Regions from separate parts of the Lysinibacillus sp. FSL P2-0066 genome, predicted to be linked through region 2. Evidence: riboswitches for the same ligand, from Rfam matches in the RefSeq annotation. Region 2 holds a riboswitch; each other region holds the start of a gene.
What was found. Region 2 has a riboswitch for cobalamin ahead of nikA (nickel ABC transporter substrate-binding protein). Riboswitches for the same ligand answer to the same signal wherever they lie in the genome.
Positions count from the first base shown of each region.

Region 1: linked by a shared signal. The riboswitch ahead of cobT (nicotinate-nucleotide--dimethylbenzimidazole phosphoribosyltransferase) and the one ahead of nikA (nickel ABC transporter substrate-binding protein) in region 2 are both predicted to bind cobalamin.
Region 3: linked by a shared signal. The riboswitch ahead of MKZ14_RS13545 (energy-coupling factor ABC transporter permease) and the one ahead of nikA (nickel ABC transporter substrate-binding protein) in region 2 are both predicted to bind cobalamin.

Region 1 is NZ_CP150202.1:1,198,568-1,203,386, reverse strand. It holds gene MKZ14_RS05685 (methionine gamma-lyase family protein) at 1-391, opposite strand, end outside; gene MKZ14_RS05680 (trimeric intracellular cation channel family protein) at 732-1,337, shown strand; gene cobT (nicotinate-nucleotide--dimethylbenzimidazole phosphoribosyltransferase) at 1,451-2,506, opposite strand; cobalamin riboswitch at 2,598-2,774, opposite strand; gene MKZ14_RS05670 (ABC transporter ATP-binding protein) at 2,871-4,565, opposite strand; gene MKZ14_RS05665 (hypothetical protein) at 4,605-4,819, opposite strand, start outside.
Region 2 is NZ_CP150202.1:2,261,408-2,266,226, forward strand. It holds gene metE (5-methyltetrahydropteroyltriglutamate--homocysteine S-methyltransferase) at 127-2,424, shown strand; cobalamin riboswitch at 2,563-2,756, shown strand; gene nikA (nickel ABC transporter substrate-binding protein) at 2,905-4,521, shown strand; gene nikB (nickel ABC transporter permease) at 4,593-4,819, shown strand, end outside.
Region 3 is NZ_CP150202.1:2,706,258-2,711,076, reverse strand. It holds gene MKZ14_RS13560 (ATP-binding cassette domain-containing protein) at 131-967, opposite strand; gene cbiQ (cobalt ECF transporter T component CbiQ) at 964-1,737, opposite strand; gene MKZ14_RS13550 (energy-coupling factor ABC transporter substrate-binding protein) at 1,743-2,015, opposite strand; gene MKZ14_RS13545 (energy-coupling factor ABC transporter permease) at 2,018-2,764, opposite strand; cobalamin riboswitch at 2,913-3,098, opposite strand; cobalamin riboswitch at 3,350-3,532, shown strand; gene MKZ14_RS13540 ((2Fe-2S) ferredoxin domain-containing protein) at 3,678-4,049, shown strand; gene cobJ (precorrin-3B C(17)-methyltransferase) at 4,054-4,819, shown strand, end outside.

The DNA of each region.
Region 1 (4,819 bases), 1.1 Mb from region 2:
CTTTATCACCACCATCGACAATGGATTGTAATGTATCATACGGCTGACCAGAAATATAAAGCAGCTCATCACCAGGACGCAAAACACCGAATAGACTAAGCGTGATTGCATGTGTGCCTGAAATAATTTGTGGTCGAACTATTGCTGCCTCTGCACCAAATACTTCTGCATAAACACGCTCTAGATTATCCCGTCCCTCATCATCATAGCCATAGCCGTTTGATGGATGTAAATGATAATCACTTACTTGATGCTTTCCGAACGCTGCTAGCACCTTCTGCTGATTATAAAACGCCATTTCTTCTACCTTGGCATGATAAGGCCGAACTTGCTCCTCAATTTTTGTCGCTAACGACAGCGTTTGTATTGATAAATTTGATGTAAACGTCATTCTTTCTTCTCCATTTCACAATGTCTCGCATTTCAATCAGTAACATTTATTGACTATCTAAATTGACTTCAATCACTCTAGAATTACCTAACCAACTACTGGTATATGAACGCTTTTGACGAATGTTTTCTTTATTTTAATCACATTTTATCAATTTGTATGTGCACCTGTAAAACTTGCCTATTGTTTCTAAGAGCATTTTACGCTAAGCTAATGTGCGGACTTATTTCGAGAAGCGTATTTAATGACCGATTTTGGCTATTAAATTCATAGATTCTGTTACGTAAAATAGTCTTTTAACTTTAAAAAAGTTTATTTATTGATAGAAGGGGTGAAAGGGATGGCTTGGGAGGTTTTTAGTATCATAGGAACAATTGCCTTTGCTATTTCTGGGGCAATTATTGCCATGGAAGAAGAATACGATTTATTTGGTGTATATATACTTGGTATTGTCACTGCTTTTGGTGGAGGAGCCATTCGAAATTTACTCATCGGGCTACCTGTCACAACCCTATGGGGACAGGATATGATGTTTCAAATTGCGCTGGCTGCGATTACGATATTTTTTATTTTTCCGCATCATCTGATTCAACATTGGCATCGTTGGGGTAACTTCACAGATGCGATTGGCTTATCAGCGTTCGCTATTCAAGGCGCACTTTATGCTGTCAAGCTGGATATGCCTGTTAGTGCTGTGGTTGTAGCTGCTGTGTTAACAGGTTCAGGTGGTGGCATTGTACGTGATTTATTAGCTAGAAGAAAACCATTAGTTCTCCGTGATGAAGTTTATGGTGTTTGGGCAGCTCTTGCTGGACTACTAATCGGCTTCGAGGTTTTTACAGGGGACATTTTCCTTTATATTTTATTCGCGGTAATTACTGCGTTACGTATTCTTTCCTATACGATGAAGTGGCGCTTGCCATTACGTAAGTTAAATCGTGCATAAATACTATTCAGCCAATGACCAAAAATTAAGTCATTGGCTGTTTTATTTTTTGGCTAATAATAATCTTTTATGAGTTTCATTCCTTATATGATTGAAGAAGACATTAACTTAGCTTATCTTTTTAACAACTGCATTGCTTCTTCTAATGTCACCATGTTTTTCATCATTGAACAAGCTGCATCTAAAATAGGAAAGGCTAAGGCTGCTCCAGAACCTTCGCCTAAACGCATATTCATGTGCAACATCGGTTCAATACCTAGTAATGCAGCGGCAATTTTTGCCCCTGGCTCCTCTGAAGCATGGGAAGGAATAATATAATCGATTACTTTTGGTTCGAGCTTATAAGCAATGAGGGCAGCTATAGTCGAAATAAATCCATCAATAACCACTGGTTTACGATGAACTGCAGCCCCAAGAATAATACCTGTCATCGCCCCTATCTCTAATCCTCCTACCTTAGCCAGAACATCAATAGCATCTTTTGGATTAGGCTTATTTAAGGTAATTGCTTTTTCAATAATCGCCGCTTTATAGGCAATGCCTCCTTGGCCAACTCCTGCCCCAAACCCTGTTACTTCTATAGGGTCACATCCAGTCAGAACAGCTAATATCGCAGCACTTGGTGTTGTATTGCCAATACCCATTTCCCCTGTACCTAGTACATCAGCACCTTGTATGATTTCCTCAGTGGCCACACGGATTCCTACTTCTATCGATTGAATGGCTTCTTGTTTGGACATAGCTGGACCTTGTGCCATGTTATCTGTACCGTATTTGATTTTATGAATAATGACACCAGCATCAAGTGGAATATCTGCTTTTACCCCAACATCTACTGTGACCACCTTTGCATTGGTAATGCCCGCAATCGCACAAACGCCTGTCCCCCCCTTAGGAAAATTTAATGTTTGAAAGACTGTAACATCTTGCGGATTCGTGGTTACACCTTCCTCACATACACCATGATCTGCAGCACAAACAATCATCACCTTTTTGTCAACCGTCGGATATAATTGTCCTGTTACACCAGAGAGCTGTACGGCAAGTGATTCTAGTTTACCCAAGCTACCTGGGGGCTTACAAAGCGCATCAATCCGCTTTCTAGCTTGCTCCATACCTTTCATATCAACCCCTTGAATGTTTTCAATCGTGTCTTGTAATAATGGCATAATTATTTCTCCTCTCGTTCTCATTAAGACAAAATAAAAAGTCTGTAGTTTATTGTCATAACAAATAAACTACAGACTTTTCCATCATCTATATCTTCTAAAGCAAATAGGCAGGTCTCCTGGCTCAAGTTCAACATCTCATAGTACCTTCCCAGCAATTCGCTAGTGGCATACACTATGAAACTTCCTTATACAGTGGCGGGTCCGCTAAAGCTTTTCACTTTATTCCCTATTCTCCCTAGTGGGCACCTATTGCTTTTATGTAATTATGTTAAATCTACTTTACAACTTTTTTAGTGTCAATAGATAAAAATTTTTTGAGTGTTAACTTAGTACCACCACCTATTCTAACAATATAGGCTTATCAAGAACCTGTCACAACAAATGAATCCCTCTCGTTCACCTGATTCCTATCAACTTCAAATATTTTATCTGCTTCATTTATTAAAACAGGGTGATGAGTAACCAATATAACAGTCTTTTGTTTTTCTTTATTTAAATATAAAAGTAATGATTCTATATTTATTTGGTTGTCTTTATCAAGCGCAGAAGTAATCTCGTCAAACAAATAGATATCCGCATCTCTTAGAAGCGATCTTGCTATTGAAAGTCTTTGCTGTTGCCCAGTAGATAATTCAAGCCCATTATGCCCTATAAGCGTTTCAAATTTATAGTCTAACGTTTCTATATATGAATAAATGTTAACCATTTTACAAATTTGAATTAATTCTTCGTCTGTTGCATCCGGCTTTGCTAATAACAAATTTTCCCTTATTGTCCCTGTCATTATAAAATGCTCTTGCGTTACCAAACATACCCTTTTTCTATAAACATCAATAGGAATATATCTAATATTCTGATTGGATAGAAATATTTCACCCTGATAATTAATGTATAAACCTGATAATATATTCAATAATGTCGATTTACCTGATCCGCTTTCTCCCTTAATCAATACAATTTTCTTCAAAGGTATTTGGAAATTTATATTTTCTAAAACAGGAGAAAATGCATTAGTATAGGTAAAGCTTACATTCCGTAATACTATTTTATCTTTATTAAAATGATGCGATGAATTTACATAGTCTGGTACTTCTAATTTCCTTAGCTGATATTTATTGTCTTCCATTAAGTTTTTCACTCTATTTACAGACACAATTGCTTCTTGTAAAAATGAATTTAGTTGGGAAAATCTTAAAAATGACTGACTAAAGTTATTGGCATAGGTTGTGAATGCTATTAATACTCCTAACGTGAGGCTTCCTTTATAAATAAAGTAGGCACCTATAATAAGGATAATCAAATAACTTGTAAAGTTTATTAATTCTATTATTGATCCTGATTTTATGCTTAAACGCATTTTATCAAGAGTATTTTTGTATAATAAGGTAATTTTCTTTTGATAGTTATCTATGGCGTTTATCTCATTATTAAATATCTTAAATAATTTAAATGATGACAGTAATTCTCCCAGATAGGTTAAATAAGAATCTAAATCTTTTTTGATGGCAGTATCCATCATCCTTATTTTTTTTCCATAATATTTAAAAATGATAAGTGCTAAAGGACAAGCTATGAATAAAATACTAGCTAAAATAAAATTTAGATTGATCAATATTATTAACACAATTATTATACTGATAAAGTCTACAACAATATTTAAAAACTCTGATACTACTTCAGAAAATGCCTTTGTATCATTTTCTATTTTATTCATCAGTTCACCTTTTGCTTTTAATTGATACTCATCCATGTCCATAGCCATAATTCTTTTTATTATCTTTAATTTAATATCCATTTGTAGATAGCAGGCAAATTTCGTTAAATAATATTTTTGGATTACTTTAAAAAATAAATTAAACAGAAACAAAAAAGCCATAAACACTATAATGAGGAATGCTGAATTGAGATCTTTTACTGTTATAGAATCAATAAATTTACCAAATAAAAGGGGGTGTACTATACTTAAAATCATTGAAATACCCATCAAAATATTTACTTGAAATAATTTTGCTTTGTATGGCTTTGTATACTTAAATACCTCACCTAATATTTTCATGAAATAATACTCTATCTCCCTGATTTAGTTAAGGTTTTCTTATAACCTTTTGATATACAGATAAGCATTTTTCGGCTCTTCCTGTAATATATGTAGAAACTTTTCCATATACGGATCTTTTTCATTACTAATGAGCAAGTTTTCTACTGACTTCTTTTTCGCCTCACTAAAGAGCATGCTTTTGTTGGTGTATATAACCTTTTGCTCGATCGTTCTTTTTAAAACCTCATAGCAATTAGTTTGTTCCTTGGTTT
Region 2 (4,819 bases):
TGCGATAACGTTTATGCGAAAGTAGATACTTTTTCGTATTGTTTTAGCATTATTAATTTTAACATGCAGCCATTTTCCTAATAGGAGAATGGCTTTTTATTTTTTCTAAAAAAGGAGCTTAAAAACATGAACTATACAAGTACATTGATCGGTTATCCCTATATAGGGGAGGAACGCGAATGGAAAAAAGCACTAGAAGCATTTTGGCGCAATGAACTTTCTGAGGAGGACTTTGAGGAAAAATTAAAGAAAATCCGTTTATCAAGAATAAACAAGCAGCTGCAACTTGGAATCGATATGGTGACAGTTGGCGACTTTACGTTTTACGATAGAATGTTAGATACAGCTTTGATGTTTGGTTTAGTTCCAAAGCGCTTTAACTGGCAAGGTGGTAAAGTCGATTTTCATACCTACTTCAGTGTAGCAAGAGGAGACAAAACAGCCGTAGCTAGTGAAATGACAAAATGGTTTAATACAAATTATCATTACATTGTTCCAGAGTATGAGGGACAAGCCTTACAACTAACAGAAAATAAAGTGTTAGCCGACTTTTTAGAGGCGAAGGAAACTTTCGGTATCATTGCGAAGCCGACACTAATTGGTCCCTATACATTTTATAAGTTAACGAAAGGCTACAACAAATTAACACAGGTTGAGTACTTATTAGCTTTATTACCACTCTATACGCAGGTATTAAAAGAATTAGTGGATGCAGGTGCCACTTGGATTCAGCTAGAAGAGCCATCCCTCGTCTTAACACTTGATCCAGCAGAGATAAAGCTGGTGAAAGAAATGTATGACCAGTTAGCCACTGCCGTTCCTGAGGCTAAAATAATGCTACAGACTTATTTCGAAGCTTTAAGTGCCTATGAAGCATTAAGTACATTGCCTGTTCAAGGATTCGGTTTGGACTTTGTTCATGGCTATAAAGGAAATATGGCGTCACTTCGTCAATTTGGTTTCCCGCAGGATAAAGTATTAGGAATAGGGGTAGTGAATGGCCGTGATATTTGGCGTTCAAACCTGGCGGAGGTCAATGCGACAATTCAAGCCATTGAACAGCTAAGTCATGCTGCTGAACTATGGATTCAACCATCAAGTAACCTACAGCACGTTCCAATCACAACCTCTCTTGAAAATGATCTTGACCCTGTTTTAAAGCAGTCTCTGGCCTTCGCAGATGAGAAAATCGTAGAAATCACGGGGCTGACTAAATTCAGACGAGATAAAGATGGTTCCTTACAACATAATTTTTCAGAAAGTATGAAGGCGATTGAGGCTCTAAAAAATCATCCAATCCGCCAAAATAAGTTAATTCATCAAGCCGTTCAAACTGTGACAAAGCAAGATTTTGAACGACACAGTAATTTTACGAAGCGACAAACGATCCAACAACAAGCCTTAGGATTACCGCTGTTTCCAACAACTACAATCGGTAGCTTCCCGCAATCAGATGAAGTGAAAAGAAATCGTAATGCGTGGCGAAAGAAACAATTATCGAATGAAGCCTATGAAACATTTTTAGAAGACGAAACAAAGCGCTGGATCACTATACAAGAGGAATTAGATATCGATGTACTTGTTCATGGTGAATTTGAGCGTACAGACATGGTAGAATATTTTGGTGAAAAATTGACTGGCTTTGCCTTTACAGAAAAAGCATGGGTCGTTTCATACGGGTCACGCTGTGTGAAGCCTCCGATCATTTATGGAGATGTTGCGTGGGCCTCACCAATTACCGTAAAAGAATCAGCCTATGCTCAAAGCCTAACAAAGCGATTTGTAAAGGGCATGCTGACAGGGCCAGTAACGATATTAAATTGGTCCTTTGTGCGCGATGATCTTTCCCGTCAAGATGTCGCTTATCAAATTGCATTAGCACTTCGCAAAGAGGTGGAAGCACTAGAAAACGCAGGAATTTCGATTATTCAAGTGGACGAGCCAGCGTTAAGAGAAGGTTTACCGCTTAGAAAGGAAGAATGGGGGGCTTACTTAGATTGGGCTGTCAATTCCTTCAAGCTTGCTACATCTAGTGTCAAAGATGAAACACAAATCCATACACATATGTGTTACTGCGAATTTAATGATTTCATCGAACCGATTAGCGCACTAGATGCAGATGTGATTTCCATTGAAACATCGCGAAGCCATGGGGAACTTATTTCTTCACTACAAGTGCAACCCTATAATAAAGGAATTGGCTTAGGCGTCTATGATATTCATAGCCCTCGTGTACCAAGCGAGGAAGAAATGCTCACTATTATGAAAGATAGTCTACAGGTGCTGGACCGTCATCAATTCTGGGTGAATCCAGATTGTGGCTTAAAAACGAGAAAAGAAGAAGAAACCGTTGCAGCTTTAGCCAATATGGTTGCTGCTACTAAAACGTTGCGTCAAGCTGTACAGCAATCTACATTAAGATAACGAAATGATTTTTTAATCTACTACATCTACTCTCCAATTACGAAGACTAGGGTGAATCCCTAGTCTTTTTATGTTATTTATTATATTCAGAAAATAAAATTGACGTGACCATGCGAGCATGTTATGTTTATTACTAATTTCATAGCAATCATTACAAGTTTGAGTGAAATCGTCTTTCATTCAATTAAAAGGAAAATGGGTGAAATCCCCATGCTGTCCCGCAGCTGTAAATGAGTAGTTTTGTTTCAAATACCACTGAGTGAGTACTTGGGAAGGTGAAGCAAAATGATGATTCATGAGCCAGAATGCCTGCTTGTAAGAAGATTCATTGATGATCTACGAAAGATAGGGAGATGGATGGAGACTTGTTCATCGTGGGTTTTTCTGTCCTTATTCTTTTTTAGAATAAGGTTTTTTTATGCCTTCTCTTCTTCAACAAGTAGATTTATTTGTACTACGAATAGAGATAGGAGACAGAAAATGAGATTGACAAAGTATTTACTTCCTTTCCTGCTTGTCCTGACGTTCAGTTTACTTGCTGGCTGTACAGGCATGGATGAAGAAAAGGAAAAGACCTCAGCAAACCAAACAGATGAAAAAATGATAACGATTGGCTGGCCATTAGATGTAGGTCCATTGAATCCTCATACATATTTACCGAATCAAATGACTGCCCAAGCAATGGTTTATGAATCCTTGGTGGAATACAACGATGATGGTACTGTTACGCCTAAGCTCGCCGAAAGCTGGGACATCTCAGAGGATAAAACTTCGTATACTTTCCATCTAAGAAAAGATGTGAAATATTCAGACGGCACCACATTTAATGCAGATAATGTCATTCGTAACTTTGACGCCGTATTAGCGAATCGAGATATGCATTCTTGGATGGGGATGGTTAACCACATGAAAGAGGTTGTAAAAGTGGATGATTTTACAATTCGTCTGCAATTGGATGAGCCATATTATCCTGTCTTAAACGAACTTGCCTTTGTCAGACCTTTCCGTTTTTTAGGGGATGACGGATTCCCAGATGGTGATATGACGCAAGATTCTATCAAAGCACCGATTGGAACAGGCCCTTGGGTATTAACTGAATACAAAAAGGATGAATATGCATTATTTAGTCGCAATGAAAACTATTGGGGAGAACAACCATTAGTAGAACAAATAAAAGTAAAAATTATCCCAGACTCAGAATCTATTTCATTAGCATTTGAAAACGAAGAATTAGATTTAATTTATGGCCGTGGCATTATTAGTTTAGATAACTATACGTATTTAAAAGACAGTGGCAAATACAAAACTGCTACCTCTGAGCCTTTATCTACGAAAGCACTGCTATTCAATACACAATCTGGTCCATTATCTGAGTTAAAGGTACGTCAAGCCATTCAGTATGCTATTAATAAGGAACAAATGGTCGACAGTATTACACATGGTACGGAAAAAGTAGCGAACACATTGTTCTGGGATGCAATTCCTTATGCCAATATAGATTTAGCACCTATTGTATACAATCCAGAAAAAGCCCAACAATTGCTAGATGAGGCAGGGTGGACATTACCGAAGGGTGAAAAAATTCGTTCAAAAAACGGACAGCCGTTGACTTTAGATTTGATTTACATTGCATCCGATGCGATTCAAAAACCAATGGCAGAATTAATGCAAGGTGAACTCGCAAAAATTGGCGTTCAGTTGAATTTAGAAGGGGCAGATGTAATGGTCGGTCTTCAAAAATTGATGGATGACCAGGTAGATATTAATTTCTGGCGGACCAATGGACCACCTACAGATCCACATAGCTTTGCAAATGAATCAGCTACACCAAATGCTAGTGGTGTGTATGAGGCGAAATTAGGCTTAGCAAACGCCAAAGAAATCGATACGAAAATTCACCAATTATTAGTAGGGACAGATGAAGAGGAACGCGTGCAGCTTTACACAAATATTTTAACGATGTTTCATGACCAGGCACTCTTTTACCCTATTTCTTACGAAACAAATAATGTGATTTATCAACCATCTCTAAAGGATTTTGCCCCACGTGCATCTGAATATGATATACCTTATGCACAAATGGCTAAAGAAAAATAAAAGTGGAGGAGAGAGTGTGTCTAGCAGAGACAGCTCTCTCTTTATCATAGGATTGAGTAGGAAGTGACAGCATGTACGAATCGACATGGATGTTTTGTTTAAAAAGAATTTTAACATTGCCCTTTGTCTTATTAGGCGTTTCCATCCTAACCTTTGTATTTATTCGTTTTGTTCCAGTAGAGCCTGCTGAAGTCATACTACGTTTGGCAAGGGTTGCGCCAACAGAGGAAGCCATTCAGGCATTGCGTGAGGAACTAGGGACAGACAAGTCGTTTCTTCTTCAATATTTGCTATGGGG
Region 3 (4,819 bases), 440 kb from region 2:
GGACAAAGATTAGAAAAGTTTCGTAATGAAGGGAAATTTTTCTTCCCTCATTTAACTTTTGGTGGGTAGAACGAAAAACCATACAGTTAAATACTGTCTGTTTTTCGTGACCTTGGTATTGTTAAAGACTTTAGAGTTGTTCTATTAATTGTTGTAACTCCTGCTTGGAACGAGGTATTTTGATATTTTCGGGCAAGAGCTTCTTTTTTTGTAATGCTATGACCATTTCAAAAACCCATGGACGTTCAAGGTGCGCGCGATTTAACAATTCTTCTTCATAAAACAAGGTGATTGGATCGCCGTTATAAATAATTTTTCCAGCCTCCATCACAATCATTAGATCGGCCCATTCATAGGCAAGAGGAATGTCATGGGTTGCTAGTAAAATGGTTCTCTCACCATCATCTAATTTGGCTAAGTATTGTAATACTTGTGTAGCATAATAATTATCAAGACCGGCTGTTGGTTCATCTAACAAAAGGACAGAGGGCTCCATCGCTAAAACACCTGCCATTGCTACACGTTTTTTCTGACCTACGCTTAAAAAATGAATGGGTTTATCAAGCAAATCTTCCACTTCGGTTTGCGCAACGGCCCATGCTATTTTTTCTTCCGTTTTTTCAGTAGACCAGCCGAGATTCAATGGGCCAAATGCTATATCTTGCTTGACGGTCCCTGAAAAAAGCTGATGATCTGCATTCTGAAAAACAATGCCGACTTTTTGGCGTAGGGCCTTTAAAGCTTTTCGACTATATTCCAGATCGTTGCCTTCGAATACAATCGTCCCAGCTGTAGGTTTTAAAATACCGTTAAGATGTTGAAATAAAGTCGATTTTCCTGCGCCATTATGCCCGAGTATGGCGATTTTTTTACCTTTTGGAATGTCTAATGTAATATCTGACAACGCCTTCGTACCATCCGCATAGGCATAAGATAATTGGTTGAGTTCAAAATAAAATGCTGTCATGTAAAATACCCTCCATATACGATGAGGACTAGTAAAATAGCTGCCATGCCTAGCCAATTTTTCTTGCTATAAGAGCCCATCTCTTGCCAGTAGACGGCCTCGCCTCCACGTGATTGCATGGCATTGTTGAGCTCTCGGCTACGCTGAAACATTTCCACAAATAATGCCACAATAAGCATGGAGACAGAGCGTAGCCATTGCATCGGTGAATGATAGCCAAGACGTGCTTGCTGGGCGAGATGTATATTTTGCATGCTTTCTAAAAACATAAAAATAAAACGATAGATTAGTTCGACGAGCTCAACCAATAAAGAGGGGAGTCGCCATTGTCTTAGCACATAACATATTCCTTGTACAGAAGTGGTTAGAATTAAAAAGTATAAACAACTAATACTGCCAAGGACTATAAAGAACAGCTGTTGTGCTGCTAACATACTTGCATTCCCGATAAAGACAGTCCAATTGCTCCAGGTAAACGACCAAATATGGGCAGGGAGTGCATTCGTTGATGATGTAAAGGAAAGTAAAATAGAAACGAGGCTTGTTAATAAGAAAAAGCCAGGTAGCAATAATAATTTGAAATAGTATGTAAGCGGAATTTTTGCACCTACAATGATAAAAGCACTCATTACAAAAAATGTAATGAGTGAAAGTCGTTCATCTCTCATAATGAGCGTTATGAGAAGTAGTCCAAGTGAAAATATCATTTTTTCTAGCGGATGAACGGACGCTAGCTTATTCAGATAGGCATACTTATCAATGAGTAACATAATGGTTAACCTTCTTTGTGTTTGCCACGCATATAGCCGATGAAGTAGCCAATAAAGCCAGCTCCTATAGCTGCCTGTAGCACGAATAATAAGCTTTCGATTTCACCACTAGGTGGCTCCCATAGACTCTCAAACCATGGCTCATATTCCGCATTGATTTCACCAATAGCTGCTTCTGCCTCACCATCAGCACCACCAAATTCAGCACCTTTTTGTATGAACAACGGAATAATGGCTAACAACACTACAATGGCTAACAGCAATAAATTTTTTTTCATCTTTAATGTGCCTCCTTTGTTGAGAAAACACGTAAAGTTTTTAATTCGCTAATATTGTATTTTTTCAAGAAATTCATCACAATGACGGTTAAAATGCCTTCACTCACGGCTAAAGGAATTTGAGTTAAGGCAAAAATACCTGCAAACTTTGTAAAGGATGCCATAAAGCCTCCAACCTCAGAAGGGAAGGCTAGTGCTAGTTGTACAGAAGTCACAACATATGTACCTAAATCACCAAGCATGGCTGCAAAGAAAACGGCTAGTGAAAATGACAAGCCTACTTTTTGTGCTCCTTTAAAGACAAAGTAAGCAATAAAAGGACCTACAATAGCCATAGAAAAGGCATTAGCCCCTAAAGTTGTAATTCCTCCATGAGCTAATAATAAAGATTGAAATAATAAAACGATTGTTCCAATTACACTCATTGCTAGAGGGCCAAAGAGTACTGTCCCAAGTCCTACACCAGTTGGGTGAGAGCAACTACCTGTAACTGAAGGGATTTTTAGGGCGGATAGCACAAAGGCAAAGGCTCCTGAAAGCCCCAAAAGCATTTTGGTTTCAGGATTTTCATCAATGGTTTTTCGAATAGAACGCAATCCTAGAATGATAAATGGGATAGAGATCACCCACCAAAAAATAGCCCATTCGATTGGTAAAAAACCTTCCATGATATGCATGGCAAAGGCACGTTTTGGCACGATTAAAAAGGCCAGTAAAAAATAACTAAGTTTCCACCATGATAATTTCAAAAAGCTTTCCTCCTAACTAATTAATAGATTTTTAGAATATTGCGTGCGTAATTAAAAAAAGCACTTCTCCTTAGGTGGAAAAGTGCATAGCTAAAAAAGCAAATAACAGTCTCATCTGCTAAGCCGCACACCTATCCTCGTAGGTTGAAACGATCACTTATTTTTCGGCAGGTCTCCTGGCTCTAGTTCAATGCTTTATAGGTCTTCCCATCCGTTGGACAGTGACATATTCTATAAAGCTCCCTATTACAGTGGCGGGACCGCGCCGGACTCAAACCGGCTTCCCTTTTAAGCAAAATGACAAGCACTTTGCACCGAAAAACATTCAAATTGTGAGATTTCACGACAAAGTGTAACATGAATTTCCATAAATATGCTATACCTTTTATGAAATTTTTTAAATTAAAGGTCAACGGTGAATATTCTGATAAAATTTTGTGCGCAAATTATATAGATTGTATAAATTTCATACCTAGTTCCATTCAAAATTGATAAATTTGTCATAAATTTTTAAAGAAATATTGAAATTTTAAAATAATAAGATATGATAAAGACAGTTTTCTATTTAAAATTCTAATAAAAATTTCATATAAAACGTCAATAAGTGCTCGAATAGCTCGAGATAATAGGGAAATTGGTGAAAATCCAATACAGCCCCCGCTACTGTAATAGCTGATGAAATCGCAAAGCCACTGGTGCAAACTTGGGAAGGTGCGACAGTAAAATGAAGCTTAAGTCAGGAAACCTGCTTATTTGATTGTGCATGCAAACTTTTCGGAGGGAGAAGTTGAAGCGAAAGCGGGTACCTGTATTTCATTCTATTCGTTTTTATTTGGCTTCTACAAAACCTTTACTCTTCGTTATAGAGTAAAGGTTTTTCTTTTTCCAAAAAGCAAATGAGGGGAGACAGAAGATGACAACTTGGAATTTAGAGGGGATGAAAACACATCTCTTTATTTGCAATGGCAGTAGCTGCATGAAAAAGGATGGGGAGGAAATTACCTTAGCCATTCGAGATGAGATACAGCGGCAAGCACTCGATCAGGAAATACATACGACAAGAACGCGCTGTAATGGACGCTGCAAGGATGCTTGTGTGGTAATCGCTTATCCTCAAGGAAACTGGTATCGTGTGCCATCAACAGAGCATGCTAGAACACTAGTACAAGATTTACATCATGAATCCTTATACAACGAACATGTCTTTACACTTCGTGAAGGTACATTACAGCGTACTGCTCAAACAACTGCCATTAAAGGGATCGAAAAGGTGAAAGAGGGGTAACAACATGGCGCAAAAAGGAAAAATTTTCGTAGTAGGCTTTGGACCTGGAGATTTTAAGCATATTACGACACGTGCAGTAGAGGCTTTACAACAAAGTGATATGATTATAGGCTATAAAACCTATGTAGAGCTGATTCAAGATTTAGTAAGTGCAAAATCGATTGTTAGTACAGGCATGACAGAAGAAGTGTCGCGTGCACAGGAAGCCGTTCGTCAAGCTGAAGCAGGGAGCATCGTCTCAGTAATTTCGAGTGGTGATGCAGGCGTCTATGGCATGGCAGGATTAGTCTATGAGGTGTTAATTGAGCTAGGCTGGACAGAAGCAACAGGAATTGAAGTTGAAATTGTTCCTGGGATTTCTGCGATTAATTCATGCGCTAGCATACTTGGTGCACCTATTATGCACGATGCTTGTACAATCAGTTTGAGTGACCATCTAACACCTTGGAATTTAATTGCAAAGCGTGTCGAGGCAGCTGCAATGGCGGACTTTGTCATTGCTTTATACAATCCTAAAAGTGGACGTCGAACAAGACAAATTGTCGAGGCTCAACGAATACTCTTAGAATATCGTTCGCCAGACACACCAGTAGGGCTTGTGAAAAGTGCCTATCGAGAGCGTCAAGAAGTGACCATGACAACACTAGCAGAAATGCTAGAACATGATATTGGTATGTTGACAACTGTCATTATCGGGAATTCGTCAACATTTTTCTATGACAATAAGATGATTACGCCCCGCGGTTACCAACGTAAATATACCCTGGGTG